Cryptosporangium aurantiacum: one gene and its partner. Each later gene encodes a partner of the first gene's protein in a complex. Links are inferred from orthologs where the notes say so. Each region holds a gene or a part of one and is shown on either strand. Other genes may lie near its edges.

Region 1 (3,055 bases):
GCTGGTGAAGGGCTTCCTGGCGCTGGTCGCGATCGGCGTGGCCGGGGTGGCGGGCGGGCACCTGCTCACCGGACGGGCGCTGCGCCCACTGCACCAGGTGACCGCGACCGCCCGGCGCCTGTCCACCGAGACGCTCGACCACCGGCTGCACCACACCGGCCCGGACGACGAGGTGAAGGAGCTCGCCGACACGTTCGACAGCATGCTCGACCGATTGTCGGCCGCGTTCGGCAGCCAGAAACGGTTCGTCGCGAACGCCAGCCACGAGCTCCGGACGCCGCTCGCCGTGATGCGGACCGAGATCGACGTGACGCTCGCCGACGACGACGCGACGGTCGAGGACCTGCGCCGGATGGGCACCGTCGTCCGGGACGCCTCCAGCCGCGCGAACGAGCTGATCGAGGCGCTGCTGCTGCTCGCCCGCACCGAGGCCCAAGCAGGCCGGCTGGCCAAGCAGATACCCGTCGACCTCGCGCGAGGTGTCCCCTCGACGCTGGCAGCGGTCGCGGCCGAAGCCGAGCGGCTCTCGCTCCAGGTCGGCACCGACTTCGCCCCGGCCGTCGTGGTCGGCGACCCGAGCCTGCTGGAGCGCCTCGCCGGGAACCTGGTCGAGAACGCCGTGCGCTACAACGTCACCCATGGCGTCCTGAACGTGCGGACCGGCAGCGACGGACGCCAGGCCTGGCTGGTGGTCGCCAACGACGGACCGGAGCTGGACCAGCGCGAGGTCCCCGGGCTGTTCGAGCCGTTCCGGCGGGGCGGGGTCGAGCGCACCGGTACCCGCGGCGCGGGCCTGGGGCTCTCGATCGTCCGTGCGGTGGCCGGTGCGCACGGAGGGACCGTGCAGGCGGTCGCCCGGCCGGGCGGCGGGCTCGAGGTGACCGTGCTGATCCCCGCGGCCGATCCGGCGGTCGCCGCCACGCTCACCACGCCGGGCCGCGATTCGGCTCCGGCGGGCCGGGTGCGGGGTGTCGCCCGGCCCCAACCCCGCTGACCGGCGGGGCGGACGTCAGCCCATCGGCTGGCTTTTCCGCCGAAAAACAAGGCGGATGGTGACCATGGCTCGTCCGTGCCGTTGAGGCAGTTATCCTGTGCGGGTGGTGCTGCGGCCCCAGCGCGGCACCCCGGAGAAACCGGGCCGGTGTCCGCGACCCCCGCGAGAGCGAGAGGAACTACCACCCGCAATGACCATCGCCGTATCGACCGTGCTCGTCGTGACGAGCTTGGCGCTGATCCTGCTGATCCTGCTCCACCGGGGTAAGGGCGGGGGTCTGTCGAGCATGTTCGGCGGCGGCGTCTCCTCGAACCTCTCGGGCTCCTCGGTCGCGGAGAAGAACCTCGACCGGATCACGATCGCTACCGGCGTGATCTGGTTCGCCTGCATCGTGACGCTCGGGTTGCTGCTGAAGACGACCGCCGGCGCCTGATTTCTCGGGCTCGGTCGGCGCTCGGCAGCGACCACCCCCACCCACCCCCTCTGGGAAGGAACGGAGCGCTGTAACCGTGGCTGGTGGAAATGCCATCCGAGGCACCCGCGTCGGCGCGGGGCCGATGGGAGAGGCGGAGCGGGGGGAGTCAGCGCCCCGTCGCCACATTCCCTTCTACTGCGCGAACGGGCACGTGACCCGTGTGTCGTTCGCGGTGGAAGCCGCCGAGCCGGAGCACTGGGACTGTCCGCGGTGCGGGCTGCCTGCCGGCAAGGACCGCGAGAACCCGCCTGCGGCTCCGCGCAACGAGCCGTACAAGACGCACCTGGCCTACGTGCGGGAGCGGCGCAGCGACGCGGACGGTGAGGCGATCCTCGAGGAGGCCCTCGCGAAGGTGCGGGCGCGCCGCGGCGAGGTCTAAGACTTAAAGCGAGAAGCGGCCCCCTACCGGGGGCCGCTTCTGGCGTTCATGACCTGCGAAGGCGCAGGTTGGGTGGCACGTTGACCGCCGCTGCCTCGTCCACCAACCACAACGTCCGGACGCCGCCCCGCGCGCCGGCCGCCGGTATCTGGACGCGACCCGCACCGGCCAGCGCCAGCCCCACCGCCTCGGCCTTACCGGCGCCGGCGGCGAGCAGCCACACCTCGTCCGCGCTGGTGATCGTGCCGAACGTCAGCGAGATCCGGGTCGGCGGCGGTTTCGGACAGTTCCGCACCGCGGTGACCAGGCCCTCGTCGTACGCCGCGGGCGACTCCGGGAAGATCGACGCGATGTGCCCCTCCGGCCCGACGCCGAGCATCAGCACGTCGAACTTCGGGAGCGACGCGCCGGCCCGTGCCGCCTTCGACAGCTCGTCCGCGTACTGCTCAGCGGCGCTCTCCGGCGCGCTGCCGGTGTCGGCGGGCATCCGGTGCACCCGTGCCGGGTCGACCGGCACGTGGTCGAGCAGCGCCTCGGTGGCCTGCACCTCGTTCCGCTCGGGGTCGCCGGCCGCCAGGTAGCGCTCGTCACCCCACCAGATGTCGAGCGCGCCCCAGTCGATCGCGTCCCGCGCGGGGCTGGCGTTCAGCGCCTTCAGCGTCCCGATCCCGACGCCGCCACCGGTGAGGACGATCGAGGCGGTGCCACGCGCCTGCTGCGCGTCGACGATCCGCACCATCAGCCGGGCCGCGGCCGCCGCAGCCAGGACGTCGGCGTCCCGGTGGACGACAACACTCAGTTCGCCGACCGTCATGAGGTGGTCGCGGGGGTCGCGGTGGGCATCGGGTCCTTCCAGACGTGCGTGCGGAACGGCGACCGCTGATTCAGGCCGGTCAGCCCGGTGGCCGCGCCGAGCGCCTCACCGTAGGGCTGGTCCGGGTCGAGGCGCTTGATCTCCTCGGCGAGCTGCTCGCCCAGCGACCGCCGGGCCAGCGGCTGGATCCGGTCGGGAACCCCGGTGCGGCGCAGGATCGCGTGGTGACTGTCCTGCCGGACAACCGAGATCGTCGTGCCGTCGTCGATCTCGACCGTGACCTCGGCGATGCCCCGCTTCGCGGTCTCCTGCAGGTCGACCTCGAGGCCGAGACGGCTCCGCAGCCAGCCCACCAGCAGCGTTCCGGTGACGTTCCGCGGTGCGGTGATCACC
Region 2 (3,216 bases), on another replicon or contig:
CGGCATGGTGCACACCGTGCGGCACCTCGTGACGGTCGAGGAGGTCGAGTAACGCCATGGCCCTCAAGGTCCATCACCTGAAGCCGGCCCCCGGCGCCCACACCCCGAAGACCCGTGTGGGTCGCGGAGAGGGCTCCAAGGGTAAGACGGCTGGTCGCGGTACCAAGGGAACCAAGGCCCGCTACCAGGTTCCGGCGCGCTTCGAGGGTGGGCAGATGCCCATCCACATGCGACTGCCGAAGCTGAAGGGCTTCAAGAACCGGTTCCGCGTGGAGTACCAGGTCGTCAACCTGGACCGGCTCGCCGAGCTGTTCCCGGACGGCGGCGAGATCGGCCCGGAGGAGCTCGCGCTCGCCGGTGCCGTTCGCCCGAACCGCCTGGTCAAGATCCTGGGCGACGGCGACCTCGGTGGCGTCAAGCTCACCGCGTCGGCGCACAAGTTCTCGGCCACCGCCAAGGAGAAGATCCTGGCGGCCGGCGGCACGGTCAACGAGATCACCGAAAGCTGAACCACTGCGGCGTCCGGCCCGGGCGGAACTCGCCCGGGCCGGACGCCGTTGGTCTCTATGGCTCCTCAGGCCCCTCTCAGGGAGCTGTGCTCACGCCGAGATTCGACGTGGGCCATCGGAGACCGACCGACTGTTAGAGTCGCACCACAGGCCCGCGCCTGACGGCGGAGCGGGCTGCCCCGACCACACTGGGCCGCGGCTGACCTCTCTGGGTCACCGGCCTGACCGATCAGCGGGCCACGACGATGGGTCCGTGCGCAGGAGGACTTGTGCTCGCCGCCTTCGGTAGGGCGTTTCGTACGCCCGACCTGCGCAAGAAGATTTTCTTCACGCTGTTCATCATTGCGATCTACCGAGTCGGCGCCACGCTGCCGTCACCAGGCGTGTCCGTCACCAACATCAATCAGTGCATCGACCAGCTCAAGACTGGTGGTGGCAGCGAGGTCCTGACGCTGCTGAACCTGTTCAGCGGAGGCGCACTCCTCCAGCTGTCGGTGTTCGCGCTGGGGATCATGCCGTACATCACGGCCAGCATCATCCTGCAGCTGCTCGTCGTGGTCATTCCGCGGCTCGAGCAGCTGCGCAAGGAAGGCCAGGCGGGTCAGGCCAAGATCACGCAGTACACGCGTTATCTGACTATCGGCCTGGCCGTTCTCCAGTCGACCGGTTACATCGCGCTCGCCCGGAGCGGCAACCTGTTCCAGGGCTGCAACCTCTCGATCATCCCGAGCAACACCGCCCAGCCGCAGTGGCTGACGCTGACCACGCTGGTCCTGACGATGACCGCGGGTACGGCAGTGGTCATGTGGCTCGGCGAGCTGATCACGGACCGCGGCGTCGGCAACGGCATGTCGGTCCTGATCTTCACCTCGATCGCGGCGCGCATGCCGTACGAGGGCAACAACATCCTGGAGACCAAGGGCGGTCTGGTCTTCAGCATCGTGCTGGTGATCGTTCTGGTCGTCATCGCGCTCGTCGTCTTCATCGAGCAGGCGCAGCGGCGGATTCCGGTCCAGTACGCGAAGCGGATGATCGGCCGGCGAATGTACGGCGGCACGTCCACCTACATCCCGCTGAAGGTGAACCAGGCCGGCGTCATTCCGGTGATCTTCGCCTCATCGCTGCTCTATCTGCCGCAGCTGTTCAGTCAGCTCGGTGACCCGGAAAACCCGGGTTCGGTGCAGCGATTCGTGGACAAGTGGATTACGCCCGCGGACTCGTGGCTCCACATCCTGCTCTATTTCGGCTTGATCGTCTTCTTTACGTACTTCTACGTGGCGATCACGTTCAATCCGACCGAGGTCGCGGACAACATGCGGAAGTTCGGTGGCTTCGTGCCGGGCATCCGGCCCGGTCGGCCCACCGCGGAGTACCTCGGCTACATTCTGAGCAGGATCACCCTGCCGGGGTCGATCTACCTGGGTATCATCGCGGTTCTTCCGAACTTGTTCATCTCCCTGCTCGATGACGGCGGCAACAACACGCAGAACTTCCCCTTCGGGGGTACGGCGGTACTGATCATCGTCGGTGTCGGTCTCGAGACCGTTAAACAGATCGAGAGCCAGCTCATGCAGCGCAACTACGAAGGTTTCCTCCGCTAGTGCGGCTGGTACTGGTCGGCCCCCCGGGTGCGGGCAAGGGGACTCAGGCCGAGTTCATCGCAGCTCACCTCTGCGCGCCCAAGATCTCTACCGGTGACCTCTTCCGCTACAACGTGGGCCAGGGGACGCCGTTGGGTGTCGAGGCGAAGAAATACATGGACGCCGGTCAGCTCGTGCCGGACGAGATCACGATCAACATGGTGCGGCAGCGTCTCGCCGAGCCGGATGCGGTGGACGGGTTCCTGCTCGACGGGTTCCCGCGGAACGTCCCGCAGGCCGAGGTGCTCGACGACATGCTCAAGGAGCTCGGCGTCAAGATCGACGTCGTGCTCGAGCTCGTGGTCGAGGACGACGAGGTGATCCGGCGGCTCTCCGGGCGGCGTACCTGCCGGGGCTGCGGAAAGATCTGGCACGTCGAGTTCGACCCGACGACGGTCGAGGGCGTGTGCGACCGGTGCGACGGTCAGCTGTTCCAGCGGGACGACGACAAGCCGGAGACGATCGCTAAGCGGCTCGAGGTCTACCACGAGCAGACCGAGCCGCTCGTCGACTTCTACAGCGCCCAGGGCAAGCTGGTGGGGATCGACGCCACCGGCCCGGTCGAGGACGTCACCGACCGCGCCATCGACGCGCTAGCGCCGTTCGAGTAGAAGAATTCGCATCCGAGCGGGCCAGGCTTTCGCCTGGCCCGCTCTGCGTTCTGGGGCGACTTTCGCTCCAAGCCTGCTTCGCGGACGCCCGGCAGCGCACCGTCGCGGACGCCGAGCTAGTGTCGAATCCGTGTTCAGGACGCAGGAGATCCAGCTCAAGTCGCCCGCCGACATCACGTTGATGCGTGCCGCCGGGCTCGTCGTCGGGAAGACGCTGGAGCGTCTGCGCGCCGCGGTGGCCCCCGGCGTCTCGACCGCCGACCTCGACGCGATCGCCGAAGACTCGATCCGCTCGCTGGGCGGGATCCCGTCCTTCAAGGGCTACCACGGCTTCCCCGCATCGATCTGCGCGTCGGTCAACGACCAGGTCGTGCACGGCATCCCGCGCAAGTCCCAGGTGCTCGAGGACGGCGACCTGATCTCGATCGACTGCGGCGCGATCGTCGACGGCTGGCA

The links.
Region 2: secG (region 1) and secY share a complex: the UniProt entries of both Escherichia coli proteins name them as parts of the sec protein translocase complex. The link is inferred for Cryptosporangium aurantiacum from one-to-one orthologs.

Annotation. Positions count from the first base shown.
Region 1 is NZ_FRCS01000001.1:792,469-795,523, forward strand. What follows is about bases 65-2,805. They hold secG (preprotein translocase subunit SecG), read left to right. Parts: upstream 65-1,184; coding sequence 1,185-1,427; downstream 1,428-2,805. Other genes in these bases: BUB75_RS03410 (HAMP domain-containing sensor histidine kinase), read left to right, coding at 65-994; BUB75_RS03420 (RNA polymerase-binding protein RbpA), read left to right, coding at 1,504-1,848; pgl (6-phosphogluconolactonase), read right to left, coding at 1,895-2,662; BUB75_RS03430 (glucose-6-phosphate dehydrogenase assembly protein OpcA), read right to left, coding at 2,659-2,805. In the rest of the region: more of BUB75_RS03410, read left to right, coding at 1-64; more of BUB75_RS03430, read right to left, coding at 2,806-3,055. UniProt on the Escherichia coli protein: Subunit of the protein translocation channel SecYEG. Overexpression of some hybrid proteins has been thought to jam the protein secretion apparatus resulting in cell death; while this may be true it also results in FtsH-mediated degradation of SecY.
Region 2 is NZ_FRCS01000005.1:512,013-515,228, reverse strand. What follows is about bases 43-2,944. They hold secY (preprotein translocase subunit SecY), read left to right. Parts: upstream 43-778; coding sequence 779-2,110; downstream 2,111-2,944. Other genes in these bases: map (type I methionyl aminopeptidase), read left to right, coding at 2,891-2,944; BUB75_RS20015 (adenylate kinase), read left to right, coding at 2,110-2,760; rplO (50S ribosomal protein L15), read left to right, coding at 57-509; rpmD (50S ribosomal protein L30), read left to right, coding at 43-52. In the rest of the region: more of rpmD, read left to right, coding at 1-42; more of map, read left to right, coding at 2,945-3,216. UniProt on the Escherichia coli protein: The central subunit of the protein translocation channel SecYEG. Consists of two halves formed by TMs 1-5 and 6-10.